One region of the Streptomyces sp. DG2A-72 genome, then DNA from elsewhere that is predicted to be linked to it. Evidence: riboswitches for the same ligand, from Rfam matches in the RefSeq annotation. Region 1 holds a riboswitch; each other region holds the start of a gene.
The links. A riboswitch is a leader RNA that binds a small molecule or an ion and turns the genes downstream of it on or off. The one in region 1 is predicted to bind cobalamin.

Region 1 (4,547 bases):
CACGGTGGGAATGCCGGACGCCTTGAGCGCGGCGAGCCCGTCCTCCCAGGCCCGTTTGCCCCCCAGCAGCCGTACGACGGCGATGTCCGCGGCCCCGATGAGGCCGGGGAGTTCCTGGTCGACGTCCACACGGGTCGGGTTGCCGATCCGGTAGTCGGCACCGGAAGCGGCCCGGGCCGCCAACAGATCCGTGTCGGCGGTCGACAACAACAACACTGTGCTCATGCGGGCGCTCCCGGTGGAATGAAAGGCAGTCCTTGCGGCGCGCCGGACTCGATGAGCCCCCAGAGCGCGTCCGTGTCCGCGTGCTGTTCGATCAGATCGCCGAGCCGGTCGAGTTGCTCCTCGCGCAGCGCGGCGAACGACGTGTCGGGGGCCGGCACGAAGCGGCGGCCCGCGGCGCCGGCCACCTCACGCAGGAAGGCCCGCCGGAAACCGTCCGACTCCAGCGAGCCGTGCCAGTGCGTACCCCAGGTCTGGCCGACCCGGCAGCCGTCCAAGAAGGGTTCCCCGCCGTAGACTTCGGCGACCCCGTGATGGATCTCGTACCCCTCGACGCGCTCGCCGAGAGCCGCGCCGACAGGCCGGGTGAGGGTCTTCTCCCGGGCGAACCGCACCCGGACGGGCAGCACCCCGAGGCCCTCGACCTGCCCGCGCCGGCTCTCGACCTCGTCCTCGATGTGCTCGCCGAGGACTTGGAACCCACCGCAGATACCGAGGACGGGCCGCTGTTCGGCGGCCCTCCGGACGAGGGCATCCGCGAGGCCGCGCTCCCGCAGCCACTCCAGCGCGCGGACGGTTCCCCGAGTACCCGGGATCACCACCAGATCCGCGTCCGCCAGCTCCTCCGGACGGTCCACGAACCGCACCACGACGCCGGGTTCGGCGGCGAGGGCGTCGACGTCGGTGAAGTTGGACATGAGCGGGACGGCGCAGACGGCGACCCGCAGCACGTCCTCGCCGACGGGGGAGGAGACCTGCGATTCCCGGACCGTCCCCCGCAGGGACACCCGCAGCCCGTCCTCCTCGTCGATGCCGAGCCCGTGCCGGAAGGGCAGGACGCCGTACGTCCGCCGCCCCGTGAGGTCGTGCAGCATGTCGAGCCCGGGTTCGAGCAGCGAGACGTCGCCGCGGAACTTGTTGACGAGAAACCCGGCGACGAGTGCCTGGTCCTCGGGGGACAGCAGCGCCACCGTGCCGAAGAAGGAGGCGAAGACGCCGCCGCGGTCGATGTCGCCGACGACGAGCACCGGCAGCCCGGCATTGCGGGCGATGCCCATGTTGACGATGTCGGTCCGCCGCAGATTGATCTCGGCCGGAGAGCCGGCCCCCTCGCAGATCACCGCGTCATACGTGCCCCGCAACTCGGCAAGACAGTCGAGCACGGTCCCGAGCAGCCGCTCCTGCCGCCCCCCGTGATACCCCCGAGCACTCAGCTCCCCCACGGGCTTCCCCATGAGCACGACCTGACTGCTCTGCTCGCCACCCGGCTTGAGCAGCACGGGATTCATCAGCGCGGTCGGCTCGACGCGACAGGCCTGCGCCTGCATGGCCTGCGCCCGCCCGATCTCCGCGCCTTCCCGGGTCACGAACGAATTGAGGGACATGTTCTGCGCCTTGAACGGCGCGACCTTGACGCCCTGCCGCACCAGCCACCGGCAGATCCCGGCGGTGACGACGCTCTTGCCGGCGTCGGAGGTGGTGCCGGCGACGAGGAGACCACCGCCTGTCATGAGGTACGCCCCTTCACGATGCGGCGCGCGGCGACACAGACGCCGAGCGCGAGCCAGCCGACGCGCCTGGACAGTCGTACGGCCGCTTCGATGTCCTGCGTACCGACGGTCCGCCCGGCCCCGTTCAGCACGGGCCGGTGCTCGACCCGTCCGCCGTACGACAGCGTCCCGCCCAGCCGCACGCCCAGCGCCCCCGCGAACGAGGCCTCCACGGGCCCGGCGTTGGGGCTCGGGTGCTTGGCGGCATCGGCGCGCCAGGCTCGTACGGCCCCGCGGGGGTCACCGCCGGCGACGGCGGCGAGTACGGCGGTCAGCCGCGATCCCGGCCACCCCGCCACGTCGTCGAGCCGCGCCGAAGCCCAGCCGTACCGCCGGTACTTGGGCGATCTGTGCCCCACCATGGCGTCGAGCGTGTTCACGGCCCGGAACCCGACGAGCCCGGGAACGCCCCCCACAGCGCCCCACACCAGCGCCCCCACGACGGCATCGGAGGTGTTCTCGGCGACGGACTCCACAACGGCCCGAGCGATCCCGTCCGCATCGAGCGCCTGCGGATCCCGCCCGCACAGATGCGGCAGCCGTGCCCGCGCCCCCTCGACGTCCCCCGCATCCAGGGCACGCCCGATGCCCCGGGCCTCCCGGGCGAGCGAAGTCCCCCCGACGACCGCCCAGGTGGCCGTGCCGGTCAGGGCGACGGAGGCGGCGGGAGACGTACGTACGACACGGGCGGCGAGCGCCCCGACGGCCACGGCGCCACCGGCGCAGACGGCGGTGTGCAGCGCGCCCCACCCGCGATGGTCGCGCCACAACACCTTTTCCACGGCCCCGGCGGCCCGCCCGAACGCGGCGACCGGATGCCCCCGGCGCGGATCGCCGAGCAGCAGGTCGCCGAGGAGTCCGGCGGCGGCGCCGTACGCGAAGACGCGATCGGCACGCATGGAGCTCAGCCGACCGCGGGGTCAGACAGAGACCTGGTACTGCACCTCGAACGGCAGCCGAGCATCGCGATATGTCCTCACTCAGGGTGTCCACGCCCTGGTTCGACGAGACCGGCGGCGAGAGTTCCTGGCTCCCGGGGCTTTCTACCCCGGTGACAGTGGCGGGACCGCGCCGGACTCACACCGGCTTCCTCTTCTGCCGCCGTACATGGCCCCGGCAGTCCACCATGGGGTTGGAAGGGCCGTCAACTTGCCGTTGACCTGCGGCGGGAGAGTGTGCTGAGGCCCACACACGCGTGGGGCGCGGGACGGTGGTCCGTCCCGCACCCCGGGTGCTTTCACGCTCCGCGTGTCACGCGACGATCAGATAGATCCCGTAGCCCACCGCCGCCGCGCAGGCCGCGAAGCAGGTGTACGCGCCGGTGACCGCGAGCGCGGCGGAGTCGCCCTGGGACACGGCGCGTTCGCGGCGGGAGAGGCCTGCGACGCCGAGGGTGAACAGGGACACGAGGGCCACGGTGACCACGAGGCTGACGCCGAAGACGGAGCCGAGGGCCGCCCAGTCGATCTTCATGTTGCTGCTTTCGCTTTCTGGGGAAACCGGGTGGGGGTCAGACCTTGGCCTGCGAAGGCGCCGGTTCGGAGGCCGGGGCGGGGATCGTGGCCGTCAGCTCGTCGGTCGCGGTGCCCGCGGGCGGCGGGGTCACCGCGGCGATCGCCGTCGTCACGACGCCGGCCGGTTCCTCCGTCGTGTCGTTGACGTTCGTGTGGTCGACGACCTCGCGGCGGGAGCGCTGCCAGATCGCGGCGCTGGAGGCGATCAGGAAGACGGCGACCAGGGCGGTGCCCCAGCTGCCGAAGCCCGTCACGTACTCCGCGATCGCGCCGACCAGCGCCGCCGCCGGCAGCGTCAGGCCCCAGGCGACGAACATCCGGGTGGCCGTGGACCAGCGGACGACGCCACCCTTGCGGCCGAGGCCCGCGCCCATCACCGCGCCGGAGACGGAGTGCGTGGTGGAGAGGGAGAAGCCGAGGTGGGAGGAGGCCAGGATGACCGTGGCCGCGCTGGTCTGGGCGGCGAAGCCCTGCTGCGGCTGGAGGTCGGTCAGGCCCTTGCCCATGGTGCGGATGATGCGCCAGCCGCCGAGGTAGGTGCCGAGTGCGATGGCCACGCCCGCGGAGAGGATCACCCAGGTGGGAGGGTTCGAGCCGGGGGCGATCGCGCCGCCGGTGACCAGGGCGAGGGTGATGATGCCCATCGTCTTCTGCGCGTCATTGGTGCCGTGGGCCAGCGAGACCAGACCGGCGGAGGCGATCTGCCCGGCGCGGTAGCCCTTCGCGGCGGCCTTGCCGTCGGCGTCCTTGCCGAGGGAGCCCAGGGAATACGACAGGCGGGTGGCGAGCAGTGCGGCGATGCCCGCGACGAGCGGGGCGGCGATCGCCGGGATCAGCACCTTGGTGACGAGCACGTCGCCGTGGACCGCGCCGACGCCGGCCGAGGCGATGGTGGCGCCGATCAGACCGCCCATGAGCGCGTGCGAGGAACTGGACGGGAGACCGACCAGCCAGGTCAGCAGGTTCCAGAGAATCGCGCCGACCAGGGCGGCGAAGATGACCTCGGGACGTATGCCGGTCTCGTCGACGAGACCCTTGGAGATGGTGTTGGCGACCTCCACCGAGAGGAAGGCGCCGACGAGGTTGAGGACGGCGGACATCGCCACCGCGACCTTGGGTCTGAGCGCACCGGTCGAGATGGTCGTGGCCATCGCGTTGGCGGTGTCGTGGAAACCGTTCGTGAAATCAAACGCGAGAGCGGTGATCACCACAATCGCGAGGATCAGCGAGAAGCTTTCCATTTACCCAGGCAATCGTTCGA
Region 2 (4,547 bases), 1.1 Mb from region 1:
AATGATTCCTGCGTTTTTCAATGCTGCCCGCAATTCCTTCACTGCTTCCTCCGCCTCTTCGACGCAGAGCGCCGAGTGCTGTGCCTTCACGTGGTTCCCCTCCCTTTTCGGGTTTTACGCTTCGCATCTCAAGGGTGGCGCACCACATCTACACTCGGCAGGAGTCTCTGCTCTACAAGTTCGGGGCAGCACAAGGGGGTTGAACTGTGGCCAACGGTTCACGTCAGGCGGCATGGGAGTTCTTCGGCACGGAACTGAAGAGGCACCGGGAGGACAGGGGGCTCACTCAGGTCGAGTTGGGGGCGCGCGTCTTCGTCTCGGGCGCCTATATCGGCCAGTTCGAGCAGGCGATTCGAAAGCCGCAGTTGGATATCGCCCAGCGGATTGATGAGGTGCTGCAAACCGACGGTATTTTCGAGCGGTTGTGCCGGAAGCTGATTGACGACAAGCGGTACGCGGATTACTTCGCGAGGGCGGCGGAGCTGGAGCGTCTGGCGACGAAGATCTGCACGTTCGCGCCGACGCTCGTGCCGGGCCTCCTGCAGACCGCCGCGTACACGCGGGCAGTGACGCTGGCGAGCAACCCCTTCGCCACCGACTCTCACATTGAGGAGAAGATCGCGGCGCGCATCGAGCGGGCGCAGATCCTGGCCGCCGCTACAGGGCCCGTGTATTGGGCGATCCTGCACGAACACGTGCTGCGCATTCCGGTCGGCAGCGCAGGCGAGATGGCCCAGCAGTTGGACCACATCGCAGCGCTGGTACGGCAGCGGAAGGTCCTGGTCCAGGTGCTCCCGACCTCTGTTGGTGCGTACCCCCTCATGGGCCGGATGGTGCAGCTCATGGAGTTCGAGGACGCACCGCCAACCGCCTATACAGAGGCCGTGTATTCGGGGAACCTGCTGGACGATCCGGCCCTAGTGAAGCGCGTACAGGGGGCATACGATCTGCTCAGGGCCGCCGCGCTGCCGCCGGAGGCGTCCCTGGCCCTGATCGAATCGGTGGCGGAGGATCACAGACGATGCGCGAGTATGACCTGAGCAACGCACGCTGGCGCAAAAGCACATACAGCGACGACAACGGCGGCGAGTGCGTCGAGGTCGCGCACGATTTCCCCGGCGCCGCCCGCTGGCGCAAAAGCACGTACAGCGACGGCAACGGCGGCAGCTGCGTCGAGGTAGCCGACGGAGTCCCCGGTGTCGTCCCCGTCCGTGACAGCAAAGTCCCCGAGGGCGGCCCCGTCCTCCTGATCGGCTCGGCTGCCTGGACGGAGTTCATCCGCGCCGTGGCGAGGTGACCCCGGCGCCCCGCGTCAGCCGACCTTGCGCTCGGCCACCATGCGCTGAGCACCGTCGAGAAAGGCTTCGCGACCACCCGACAGCTCTTCTGCCCGCTCACGGTGCCGGAATCGCCTCGTCGGACCAGGCGCTCCAGTTCCCGGCGTTGTCTCCTGCGACCAAGAGAATCGCCGAACGCCACGGGTCGAACATGAACAGGACACGCACCTCGCTCCGGGGGCGCAGGGCGCCGAGGTCGAGCGATGACCGGTTTGCTACGCTCCCCCCGCGTCCCGTGGGGGAAGTCCGGTGAGAGTCCGGCGCTGACCCGCAACGGTAAGCGTGGCCGGCCCCGGTGGACGGTTCGCGCGAGCCCGATCACCCGCGGTTCGTGACCCTGTGACTGCTCGCCGTGGACTGCGGGAAGGGGATCGCGCGGTTCGGCCGTGCGGGCCGTCTCCTTGCTCTCGTTCATCAGGCGGCCCGAGGCGAAGGACGCCGATCGTGCGCCGAATACCCGTCGTGCCGCTGGCTCTTGGGCTGGGGCTGCTGCTCGCCCTGTCCTTGCTGTGCGGGGTGGGCCTCGGCGCCGCCGGGCTCGGCTGGGCCGACGTCTTCCGGTTCCTGTGGGCGGGGACCGGTGGCGGGACCGTCAACGCCGATGACGTCGCCGCGTACACCATCGTCTGGGAGATCCGGCTGCCCCGCGTCGTCCTCGCCGCCGTCGTCGGGGCCGGGCTCGCCGCCGTCGGGGTCGCCGTGCAGGCCATGGTGCGTAACGCCCTTGCGGATCCGTTCGTGCTGGGGATTTCGTCCGGTGCCGCTGTGGGGGCCAATGCCGTCATCCTGCTGGGTGCCTTCGCGGGGCTCGGGATGTGGGCTCTGTCCATATCCGCATTCGGGTCCGCGCTCGCCGCCATGGCGATCGTGTACGCCGTTGCCCGGTCCGGAACGCACGGGCTCACCCCGCTGCGGCTGATCCTGACCGGGACGGCTCTGGCGTACGGCTTCGAGGCCGTGACCACGGTGATGGTCTTCGGCGCCGCCCGCGGCGAGGCCGCCAGGTCCGCGATGATGTGGCTGCTCGGGAGTCTGGGCGGGGCGACCTGGGAGAAGGTGCCGATCGCCGCCGTGACCGTAGCGGCCGGGTGGGCATGGCTTGCCCGCCGCGCGGAGTCGCTGAACGCCCTGGCCATGGGCGACGAGACCGCCACGGCGCTCGGTGTACAACCGGCCCGGCTGCGGCGGGAGTTGTTCCTCGTCACCGCCGCCGTGACCGGGACCGTCGTCGCCGTCAGCGGGGCCATCGGGTTCGTCGGTCTGATGGTGCCGCACGTCGTACGGATGCTCGTCGGTGCCGATCACCGGCGCGTGCTGGTCGTGGCTCCCCTCGCCGGGGCCGTCCTGCTCGTTTGGGCGGATGTGCTGTCGCGGTTGTTGCTCGCCCCGGCCGAACTGCCGGTCGGGGTCATCACCGCCGTCGTCGGGGTGCCCGCCTTCCTGCTGCTGATGCGGCGTGGCGGCTACGCATTCGGAGGTCGTTGAGATGCGGCTCGACGTCGAGGACGTGTCCGTCGCCGCCGGTGCGGTCCGGCTGGTCGACGATCTGCGGCTCAGCGTGGACAGCGGGGCGTTCGTGGGGCTCGTCGGGCCCAACGGGAGTGGAAAGTCGACCCTGTTGCGGTGCGTGTACCGGGCCCTGCGGCCGAGCGGCGGTGCCGTGCGGCTCGACGGTGACGACGTGCACGCGATGAATCCGCGGGCCGTCGCGCGGGTGCTGGCCGCGCTGCCGCAGGAGTCGTCGTCCGAGTTCGACTTCACCGTCGCCGAGGTCGTCGGGATGGGACGGCTGCCGCATCACGGACGGACGGCCGCCGACGACCGGACCATCTGCGCCGAGGCCATGGATCTGACCGGGGTCACCCAGCTCGCCGGCCGCGGGTTCCTGTCCCTCTCCGGCGGTGAGAAGCAGCGCGTCCTCATCGCCCGGGCCCTCGCCCAGCAGCCCCGTGTCCTCGTCCTCGACGAACCCACCAACCACCTCGACATCGCACACCAGTTGGAGGTGCTGTCCCTGGTCCGGGCGAGCGGCCTGACCGCGCTCGCCGCGCTGCACGACCTCAACCTCGCCGCCGCACACTGCGATCTGCTGTACGTGATTCAGGACGGTCGGATCGTCGCGTCCGGCGTGCCACATGACGTACTCCGACCCGCCCTGCTCGCCGAGGTGTTCGGCGTACGCGCCCATCCCGTACGGCATCCGGAGACGGGCGCCGTGCAGTTGCTCTTCGACCTTCTCCCGCCGCCGGATTAAGGAACTCCCTGCATGCGTATGCCAGTTGTCGCCGTCGCCGTCTGCCTGGCCGTGCTCAGCGCGGGCTGCGGTGCCGAGGTCGCGCCCTCGCCGGACTCGAAGGCCGCGTCGTCCGTCACCCTCACCAACTGCGGGCACAAGGTGACGTACGACAAGGTCCCGGAGCGGGTCGTCACCAACGATGTCGGGATCACCGAGCTGATGTTCGCGCTCGGGCTCGAGGATCGGATGGCCGGGTTCGCGATGCCCGACGACAAGGGGGACCTGGACGGGGTTCCGTGGAAGGACGGCTACGACAAGGTGAAGTGGCTGTCGAAGGACCAGCTCACCAAGGAGAACGTCCTCGACGCCCGCGCCGACTGGGTCTTCGCCGGCTGGAACTACGGCTTCCGCGAGGACAGCGACTTCACCCCGGACGCACTGACCAAGCTCGGCATCCCCTCGTACATCCTCACCGAGTCCTGCCGCAACGGCCGTACGGAGACCTCGCGGGGCATCATGCCGCCGCTGGACGCGCTGTACGAGGACCTCACCAACCTGGGCAAGCTGTTCGGCGTGGAGAAGCGGGCGGTGGCGCTGATCGCCGACTTCAAGCGCGAGGTGGCGGAGGTGAAGGCGAAGGCACCGTCCGACTCCCCCAAGGTCTTCCTCTACGACAGCGGCGAGGACCAGCCCTTCACCTCCGGCCGCTACGCCGCGCCCGACCAGATCATCAGCGAGGCCGGCGGGAACAACGTGATGCACGACCTGAAGGACTCCTGGACGACCGTCGGCTGGGAGACCGTCGTGGAACGCAACCCCGACGTGATCGTCATCTGCGACTACGGGGACGTCAGCGCGGAGCAGAAGAAGAAGTTCCTGCTGTCTTATGCCCCGCTGCGGAACGTGTCGGCCATCAAGCACAAGCGGATCTTCACCCTGGACTATGTCGACCTGGTGGAGAGCCCGCGGAACCC
Region 3 (4,547 bases), 6.3 Mb from region 1:
CCCACAGCCGGTCGGCGGGGATCGCCTTCAGGGCGGTGCGCAGGAGTTCGGCCGCTTCCTCGGCGCTCGGCACGCGCGGGGAGTGGATGTCGTACACGCCGGGTCCGGCCTCGCGCGGATAGCCGTGGCCGGCGAGTTCGCGGGCGACCTGCATATGGGAGCGGGCCGCCTCCAGGCTGATGACGTCCGCGTCGAGGTCGTCGATGGCCTGGACGATGTCGCCGAACTCGGCGTAGCACATGTGGGTGTGGATCTGCGTGTCCGGGCGCACGCCGCTCGTCGTCAGACGGAACGCCTCCGTGGCCCAGGCCAGGTAGGCGGGGTGGTCGGCGGCGCGCATCGGCAGCGTCTCGCGCAGGGCCGGTTCGTCGACCTGGATCACCGAAGTGCCCGCCGCCTCAAGGTCGTTCACCTCGTCGCGGAGAGCCAGGGCGACCTGCCGGGCTGTCTCGTCGATCGGCTGGTCGTCGCGGACGAAGGACCAGGCGAGCATGGTGACCGGACCGGTGAGCATGCCCTTGACGGGGCGCGAGGTGAGGGACTGGGCGTACGTCGTCCAGCGCACCGTCATCGGCTCGGGGCGGGAGATGTCGCCGGCCAGGATCGGCGGGCGGACGTAGCGGGTGCCGTAGGACTGGACCCAGCCGTGCTGGGTGGCGAGGCAGCCGGTGAGCTGTTCGGCGAAGTACTGGACCATGTCGCCCCGTTCGGGCTCGCCGTGCACCAGAACGTCAAGCCCGGTCTTCTCCTGGAAGGAGATCACCTCCTGGATCTCCGTCCTGATCCGCTCCTCGTAGTCGGCCGTGTCGATCCGGCCCGCCTTCAAGTGCGCGCGCGCCGCGCGCAGTTCGCCGGTCTGCGGGAACGAGCCGATGGTGGTGGTCGGCAGCGGCGGCAGGCCGAGGTGGGCCCGCTGGGCGGCGGCCCGCTCGGCGTACGGCTGGCAGCGGCGGGCGTCGGCCGCGGTGACGGCCGGGGCGCGGTTCCGTACGGCCGGGTCGCGGCTGATGGGGGAGTTGGTGCGGGAGGCCAGGTCGGCGCGGTTGGCGGCGAGTTCGGCGGTGATCGCGTCGGTGCCGTGGGCGAGGCCCTTGGCGAGGGTGACGATCTCGGCGGTCTTCTGCCGGGCGAAGGCGAGCCAGCGCAGGATCTGCGGCTCGATGTCCCGCTCGGCCGCCGTGTCGAGGGGGACGTGCAGCAGGGAGCAGGAGGCCGCGACGTCGACCCGGTCGGCCAGACCCAGCAGGGTGCCGAGCGTGGTGAGCGACGCCGACAGGTCGTTGGCCCAGATGTTGCGGCCGTTGACGACACCCGCGACCAGCCGCTTGCCGGGCAGCCCGCCGACCGCGGCGAGGGCGTCCAGGTTGGCGGCGGCGGCCTCGGTGAAGTCCAGCGCGAGTCCGTCGACCGGGGCCTTGGCCAGTACCGGCAGCGCATCGCCGAGCCGGTCGAAGTACGAGGCGACCAGCAGCCTCGGCCGGTCGGTGAGGGCGCCCAGCCCTCGGTACGCCCGCTCGGCGGCGTTCAGTTCGGCCGGGGTGCGATCCTGGACGAGGGCGGGCTCGTCCAGCTGCACCCACTCGGCGCCGGCGGCGCGCAGGTCGGCGAGGACCTCGGCGTACACCGGCAGCAGCCGGTCGAGGAGGGTGATCGGGTCGAAGCCGGCGGCCACGCCGGGGGCGGGCTTGGCGAGCAGGAGGTAGGTGACGGGGCCGACCAGGACCGGTCGCGCTGTCAGGCCCAGGGTGAGGGCTTCCTTCAACTCGGCGACCTGCTTGGCGGAGTCCGCCGTGAACACCATGTCCGGGCCCAACTCCGGCACCAGATAGTGGTAGTTGGTGTCGAACCACTTCGTCATCTCCAGCGGCGCCACGTCCTGGGTGCCGCGCGCCATGGCGAAGTAGCCGTCCAGGGCGTCCGCTTCGACGGCGGCCCGGTGCCGCTCGGGGATCGCGCCGACCATGACGGTGGTGTCGAGGACGTGGTCGTAGTACGAGAAGTCACCGGTCGGTACCTCGTGGATGCCGGCGCCGGACAGTTGCCGCCAGTTGCCGCGGCGCAGTTCGGCGGCGGTGGCGCGGAGGGCGTCGGCGGTGACGCGGCCCTTCCAGTAGCCCTCGATCGCCTTCTTCAGTTCCCGGTGCTGTCCCTGGCGGGGGTAGCCGTACACGGTGGCCCGTGCTGCCGCGGCTGCGGGCTTGCTTGTCACGGAGATCTCCTTCGCGAGATGAATCCCTGAGATCCCGGAGACGGGACGAGAACGCGAAGGGTGACCAACCGGACGGCAACGGCCACTGGCCGTCCGCTCGGTGGTACGCCGACCCGCCCTCGAGGTCACCGGGATGTCCGCGCACGAGTGGTTCGCACACGGGCAGTTGGCAGGTCTTCGGACTCACGGGCACGTCTCGTCGTCGTACGAGACATCTACTGGCCGTCGCTTCCCAGGCCCGATTCATGGACCCAGTGCGTATGACGGCGGTCGTTCCCGTTCACCGCTGCGGGGCAGTCCCGGATTTTCACCGGGTTCCCTCTTGCGACGCATCCCGCCTGGCAGGCGGGGCGAACCAGCTGCGTCGGCCAGCTTAACCCGCGGGAGGCAGCGGCTGCTCGAACCACACAACCTTGCCCGTGCTCACCCGAGTTGCCCCCCAGCGCTCTGCCAGCTGGTCGACCAGGAACAGCCCGCGCCCGCCCTCGTCGCTCAGCCGGGCGTGCCGCATCCTCGGCACCACGGGCGAGTCGTCGCCCACCTCGCAGCGCAGCACGTCCGTGCAGAGGAGCCGCAGGGTGATCGGCCGGGAGGCGAAGCGCACGGCGTTGGCCACCACCTCGCTGACCATCAGCTCGGTGGACTCCAGCAGGTCGTCGAGGCCCCAGCCGTGCAGCGTCCTGCGGGTCAGCCGACGGGCCTGCCGCGCGGTCTGCGGGCGCGGAGCCATGTACCAGTAGGCGACGGTCTCCGGCAGGATGCCCTCGAACCGGGCCGCGAGCAGCGCGATGTCGTCGTCCCGGTCACCGGCGTCCAGAGGGCCGAGCGCCTGGTCGCACAGGTCTTCCAGCGTCGGCGGCGCGGATCCCGGGCCGGTCGCGCGCAGCCGGGCGCACAGCCGCTCCACCCCGGTCAGCACGTCCGAGTCGCGGGACTCGACCAGGCCGTCGGTGTACAGCAGCAGCGTCGCCCCGGTCGGCGCGTGGGTCTCGACGGACTCGAATCCGCCGCTGCCGACACCGATCGGCGCTCCGGGCGGGACGTCCAGCACCTCCACGCTGCCGTCGGGACGCAGCAGCACCGGCGGCAGATGGCCGGCGCTGGACACGATCAGCCGGTGCAGTACGGGGTTGTACAAGGCGTACAGGCAGGTCGCGGTGTGTTCGCTGCCCAGCCGTCCCGCCTGCTCGTCGAGGTGGTGCAGCACCTCGTCCGGGGGCAGGTCGAGCCCGGCCAGGGCCTGGACGCTGGTCCGCAGCTGGCCCATGATCGCGGCCGAGGTCATGGAGTGGCCCATCACATCGCCGATCACCAGGGCCACGCGGTTGCCGGGCAGCGGGGATCGCGTCGTACCAGTCCCCGCCGACCTGCGCGGTCCGCGAGGCCGGCAGATAGCGGCTGGCCAGCCGGACACCGGGCGGCTCCGGCAGCGAGGGCGGGAGCATCGTGCGCTGCAACGTGTCCGCGACGGATGCCTCGCGCTCGTACAGCATCGCCTTGTCCAGCCCGAGGGCGGTGTGGGTGGCGAGCTGGGAGGCCACCAGCAGATCGTCGCCGGTGAAGTCGGGCCGGTCGAGTCCGCGGATGAGGACGACGCTGCCCAGCGCGTGGTTGCGGCCGTGCAGCGGGGCGATGATCAGCCGTCGCCCGGGAGGTGTCGACCAGGGCATGTGCACCCTCCCGAGCAGTTCGGCCGCCGCCGCGGCGACGCCCGGGTCGTTGCCGAACACCGGCCGTCCGTCCTGCAGCAGCTTGGCGAGCAGTCCGGTGGCGGCCGGGCGTACGACCTCGGCCGCCTGCCGGGTGTGCGCGCTCGGCGCGGGTGACCCGGAGCCCCGGCCGGCGGGGGCCCGAAGGGACGCGTGGTCCACGGTGTGCAGCCGCAGGATCTCCGGGGCGGCGCCGATCTCGTCGCCTATCGGCAGGGGAGCGTACAGGTGGACGAACGCCGTGTCGGCGAACGCCGGGACGGCCGCGCGGCACAGTTCGTACAGCGTCTCGTCGAGGTTCATGCCGCGAGCGATCTGCCGGGTCGCGGCGTCGAGATAGCGGAGTCTGTCGGTCTGCGGCGGGGTGACGTCGGGTCCGTCGCCCGGTGGGCGTCCGGCGGGAACCTCCGCGGCCGGCAGCCGCACGGTCACGCCGCGGTTCTCGGAGCCGGACGGCTGCGGCCGACGCATGAGAGCAGCGGGGTCCTGCGCGCCGGGCGCAGGACCCCCGGTGTCGTCACCGGTTCCGGACTGCTTCGTCATGCGTGTCCTTCCGGACGTGCGGCCCGCGCCCCGGCGAGCGGATCAGGAGTCGTCGGGCGTGCGCCGGCAGTGCAGGAAGATCTGCA
Region 4 (4,547 bases), 4.7 Mb from region 1:
AGGGACTGGGACTGGTCCAGGAACGGGGTGCGGTCAGCCGCCATGTCGATCAGGCCGCGCTGCGGGATCTCCCACGCCGTGCGGTACAGCGCCCGTACGTCCGCCGGGATCCAGGCGAAGTCCTGCACCGAGCCGCCCGACTCACGCAGGGCCTCCCGCGTGCGGGCGTCCCAGACGCCGAGCGCCTTGAGTTCGTTCACCAGGTACGAGTTGACCTGGAGGAACTCGCCGGACAGGGTCTCGCGCTTGAAGAGGTTGGACACCTGCGGCTCGATGCACTCGTACACACCGGCGATGGACGCGATGGTCGCGGTGGGCGCGATCGCCAGCAGGAGGGAGTTGCGCATCCCGACCTCGGCGATGCGTTCCCGCAGGGCCGCCCAGCGCTCGGGCCAGGTGAGCTCGACGTCGTAGTGGTCGGGGTGCAGGACACCCTTGGCGGTACGGGTCTTCTGCCAGGCGGGGAGGGGCCCGTTGCGCTCGGCGAGGTCGGCGGAGGCCTCGTACGAAGCCAGCATGATGCGCTCGGCGATGCGGGTGGAGAGGGCCTTGGCCTCGGGTGAGTCGAAGGGCAGGCGCAGCTTGAAGAAGACGTCCTGCAGGCCCATCGCGCCGAGTCCGACGGGGCGCCACTTGGCGTTGGAGCGGCCCGCCTGCTCGGTCGGGTAGAAGTTGATGTCGACGACGCGGTCCAGGAAGGTGACGGCGGTGCGGACCGCCTCGTCCAGCCGCTCCCAGTCGATGTCCCCGTCGTTCACGAACGCGCCGAGGTTGACCGACCCCAGGTTGCACACCGCCGTCTCGCCGTCGTCCGTGACCTCCAGGATCTCCGTGCAGAGGTTGGAGGAGTGGACGACATGGCCCGGCTCGGCGGTCTGGTTGGCGGTGCGGTTGGCGGCGTCCTTGAAGGTCATCCAGCCGTTGCCGGTCTGCGCGAGGGTACGCATCATGCGGCCGTACAGGTCACGGGCGGGGATGGTCTTGCGCGCGAGCCCCGCGGCCTCCGCCTTCCGATAGGCGGCGTCGAACTCCTCGCCCCACAGGTCGACCAGTTCGGGCACATCGGCGGGGGAGAAGAGGGACCACACCCCGTCCGCGTTCACCCGGCGCATGAACTCGTCCGGGACCCAGTGCGCGAGGTTCAGATTGTGCGTACGGCGGGCGTCCTCACCGGTGTTGTCGCGCAGCTCCAGGAACTCCTCGATGTCGGAGTGCCAGGTCTCCAGGTACACCGCCGCCGCGCCCTTGCGCCGGCCGCCCTGGTTCACGGCGGCGACCGAGGCGTCCAGGGTCTTCAGGAACGGGACGATGCCGTTGGAGTGCCCGTTCGTGCCGCGGATCAGTGAACCGCGGGAGCGGATGCGGGAGTAGGCGATGCCGATGCCGCCCGCGTGCTTCGAGAGGCGGGCCACCTGGTGGTAGCGGTCGTAGATGGAGTCCAGCTCGTCCTTGGGGGAGTCGAGGAGGTAGCAGGACGACATCTGGGGGTGCCGGGTGCCGGAGTTGAAGAGGGTGGGGGAGGAGGGGAGGTAGTCGAGGCGGCTCATCAGCCCGTAGAGAGCGGCGACTTCGTCGACGGACCTCGCGGTGTCGTCCTCGGCGAGACCGGCGGCGACGCGCAGCATGAAGTGCTGGGGCGTCTCGATCACCTTGCGGGTGAGGGGATGCCGGAGGAGGTAGCGGCTGTGCAGGGTGCGCAGGCCGAAGTAGCCGAAGCGGTCGTTGGCCGCACGGTCGATCAGGTGGTCCAGGCGGTCCGTGTGCAGCCGTACGAACTCGGCGGTGCGGTCGGCGATGAGGCCCTCGCGGTGGCCGACGGCGACCGACTCGGAGAACGACGTGACGCCCTGCGAGGCTGCTTCGGCGGCGATGCTGATCGTCAGGAGACGGGCGGCCAACCGGGAGTACGCGGGGTCCTCCGAGATGAGGCCGGCCGCGGCCTCGGTGGCCAGCTCGCGCAACTCCGACTCGTCCGCCCGGGCCGACTTGCCGCGCAGCGCGGCGGCGGCGACCCGGCCGGGGTCGGCGTCGGGGAGGTCGGCGGTCAGCTCGGTCAGGGTCCGCAGCAGTGCGGTTCCTGGACCGTCGGTCTCCTGGATCGCTGAGGCCGGTTCGGCTGGCGCGATGGTCACGTGGGGCTCTCCCTCGCTCGGCACGGGGCCTTGCGGAGGGCAGGGGGCAGCACACGAGCGCACACGGCGTCGCGCCCACCGGCCCATTCCACGAGGCCCGGACATCGGGCGCACCGGCCGGGTGGCCGGGCGCGCTGTCGACAGGTCCTCGGACTGAATCCTGTGCACGCCGCTTCTGGGAACAGACACGCACAAGTACACCGTTGCGGGACAGTTCCGGATTCGCACCGGATTCCCCTGCGGCGACAGCGAGCATGAGCATACATCTTGTGCCGGGTTCCGGTGACACCCCTAGATGTTGTGTCGCGGTGACTTCAGAGCGTCAATTCATAAGTGAGGAGAGTGAACTCGGCGCCCGGGATCGGGTTCCAGTCGCGCTCGGGGGCACGGGTGAAGCCGAGGCGCTCGTAGATGCGGTGGGCGGCGTGCATGGTGCGCTGGGTCGACAGGACGACGGCGGTGCGCTCCGCGGTTCTCGCCCGGTCGACGCAGGCTCGTACGAGGGCTTCTCCGGCGCCTCTGCCGCGGGCCGCCCGGGCTACGGCGAGCATGCGGATCTCCGCCTCTCCCGGGCGGGCGAGGTCGGCCATGGGGCCGGGGGAGGGGACGAAGGTGACGCCGCCGAGGAGTTGGTCGCCCTGTGTGGCCACGAGGACGTCGGCCGCTGCCGCCCGCTTGGCCACGTCCTTCAGCTCACCGAGGTACCAGTCGCTCTCGCCGAACGTCAGGAGGTCGTCCTGGAGGTAGGCCTGGGCGGTGATCTCGCCGAGGGTGTCGTATTCGGTGGGTTCTACGGGCCGGATCACTATGTCCATGCAGGTGAGTGTGCCGGACAGGTACGACAACGGGCCGCCGGATTTCCCCGACGGCCCGTGCCCTGACGTACAGGTCAGTGAGCCGCGCCGGCAGTCGCCGGGGGCAGCTCCGTCTTGACTTCCGGGTCTCTCGCCGCCTCGCCCGTGTAGTCCTCCGGGCTTGTCTCGTCCACGCCCTCGGGGGCCTTCATCGCCTTCAGTACGAAGGTGAGGACGACCGTCACCACCAGGTTCAGGATGAACGCCGTCAGGCCGATGTAGCCGATCTCGCCGATGCCGGGGATCTCCTTGGAGGAGCCGCCGAAGTGCTTCTGGGTCGGGGAGGCGACGCCGTACGCGGCGACTGTGCCGTAGATCATGCCGACCGCCCAGCCGGCGAGCAGGGCCCAGCGGTGGAACCAGCGAGTGAAGAGGCCGCCGACGAGGGCCGGGAAGGTCTGGAGGATCCAGATGCCGCCGAGGAGCTGGAAGTTGATCGCGACCGTCTTGTCCATGGTCAGGACGAAGACCAGCGCGCCCACCTTCACGAGCAGGGACACCAGCTTGGAGACCTTGGTCTCCTGCGCCGGCGTGGCGTCCGGCTTGATGAAGTCCTTGTAGATGTTGCGGGTGAAGAGGTTGGCCGCCGCGATGGACATGATCGCCGCCGGCACCAGCGCGCCGATGCCGATCGCCGCGAAGGCCACGCCCGCGAACCAGTCGGGGAACATCGTCTCGAACAGCTGCGGGATCGCCAACTGGCCGTTGTCCACCTTGATTCCGGCGGCGATCGCCATGAAGCCCAGCAGACCGAGCAGGCCCAGCATCAGCGAGTACAGCGGCAGGATCGTGGAGTTGCGGCGGATGACGTCACGGCTGCGGCTGGAGAGCACGGCCGTCACCGAGTGCGGGTACATGAACAGCGCGAGCGCCGAGCCGAGGGCCAGGGTCGCGTATGTCCACTGGCCGGCGTCACCCGGGACCATCGCGCCGCGTGGCGCGCCCGTCGCCGGGTTGGTCTGGCTGAACGCGGCGCTCGCCTTGGCGAAGATGTCGTCGAACCCGCCCAGCTTGATCGGGATGTAGATGATCGCGACCGCGATGACGATGTAGATCAGCGTGTCCTTCACGAACGCGATCAGCGCCGGGGCCCGCAGACCCGAGGAGTACGTGTACGCGGCCAGCACGCCGAAGGCGATCAGCAGCGGCAGGTCCTTGATGAACCAGTTGGTGTCCTCGCCGCCGCCGACGCCCATCACGTCCAGCACGGCCTGGATGCCGACCAGTTGGAGCGCGATGTACGGCATCGTGGCGAGGATGCCGGTGACGGCGACCGCCAGCGACAGCCCCTTGGAGTCGAAGCGGCCCCGGACGAAGTCCGACGTGGTGACGTAGCCGTGCTTGTGCGAGACCGACCACAGCCGCGGCAGGAAGACGAACATCATCGGGTAGATGAGGATCGTGTAGGGCACCGCGAAGAAGCCGGCCGCGCCCGCCGCGTAGATCGCCGCCGGTACGGCGACGAAGGTGTACGCCGTGTACAGGTCGCCGCCGAGCAGGAACCAGGTGATCCAGGTGCCGAACGAGCGCCCGCCCAGGCCCCATTCGTCCAGGGTCTGCT

Region 2: it holds a riboswitch for cobalamin, as region 1 does, so the genes downstream of both, QQY66_RS15325 (iron ABC transporter permease) here and QQY66_RS10300 (cobalamin biosynthesis protein) in region 1, are expected to answer to the same signal.
Region 3: it holds a riboswitch for cobalamin, as region 1 does, so the genes downstream of both, metE (5-methyltetrahydropteroyltriglutamate--homocysteine S-methyltransferase) here and QQY66_RS10300 (cobalamin biosynthesis protein) in region 1, are expected to answer to the same signal.
Region 4: it holds a riboswitch for cobalamin, as region 1 does, so the genes downstream of both, QQY66_RS32505 (ribonucleoside-diphosphate reductase subunit alpha) here and QQY66_RS10300 (cobalamin biosynthesis protein) in region 1, are expected to answer to the same signal.

The regions. Positions count from the first base shown of each region.
Region 1 is NZ_JASTLC010000001.1:2,146,668-2,151,214, reverse strand. Features, by position in the region: gene cobN (cobaltochelatase subunit CobN) at 1-225, opposite strand, end outside; gene QQY66_RS10305 (cobyric acid synthase) at 222-1,733, opposite strand; gene QQY66_RS10300 (cobalamin biosynthesis protein) at 1,730-2,671, opposite strand; cobalamin riboswitch at 2,773-2,905, opposite strand; gene QQY66_RS10295 (hypothetical protein) at 3,024-3,245, opposite strand; gene QQY66_RS10290 (inorganic phosphate transporter) at 3,283-4,527, opposite strand.
Region 2 is NZ_JASTLC010000001.1:3,199,225-3,203,771, forward strand. Features, by position in the region: gene QQY66_RS15305 (hypothetical protein) at 1-90, opposite strand, end outside; gene QQY66_RS15310 (helix-turn-helix transcriptional regulator) at 207-1,040, shown strand; gene QQY66_RS15315 (DUF397 domain-containing protein) at 1,022-1,297, shown strand; partial or broken gene QQY66_RS15320 (DNA-binding protein) at 1,395-1,514, opposite strand; cobalamin riboswitch at 1,533-1,682, shown strand; gene QQY66_RS15325 (iron ABC transporter permease) at 1,782-2,822, shown strand; gene QQY66_RS15330 (ABC transporter ATP-binding protein) at 2,824-3,591, shown strand; gene QQY66_RS15335 (ABC transporter substrate-binding protein) at 3,604-4,547, shown strand, end outside.
Region 3 is NZ_JASTLC010000001.1:8,429,292-8,433,838, forward strand. Features, by position in the region: gene metE (5-methyltetrahydropteroyltriglutamate--homocysteine S-methyltransferase) at 1-2,209, opposite strand, end outside; cobalamin riboswitch at 2,360-2,584, opposite strand; partial or broken gene QQY66_RS40035 (SpoIIE family protein phosphatase) at 2,583-4,221, opposite strand; gene QQY66_RS40040 (bifunctional 2-polyprenyl-6-hydroxyphenol methylase/3-demethylubiquinol 3-O-methyltransferase UbiG) at 4,504-4,547, opposite strand, start outside.
Region 4 is NZ_JASTLC010000001.1:6,827,207-6,831,753, forward strand. Features, by position in the region: gene QQY66_RS32505 (ribonucleoside-diphosphate reductase subunit alpha) at 1-2,132, opposite strand, end outside; cobalamin riboswitch at 2,231-2,404, opposite strand; gene QQY66_RS32510 (GNAT family N-acetyltransferase) at 2,447-2,947, opposite strand; gene mctP (monocarboxylate uptake permease MctP) at 3,022-4,547, opposite strand, start outside.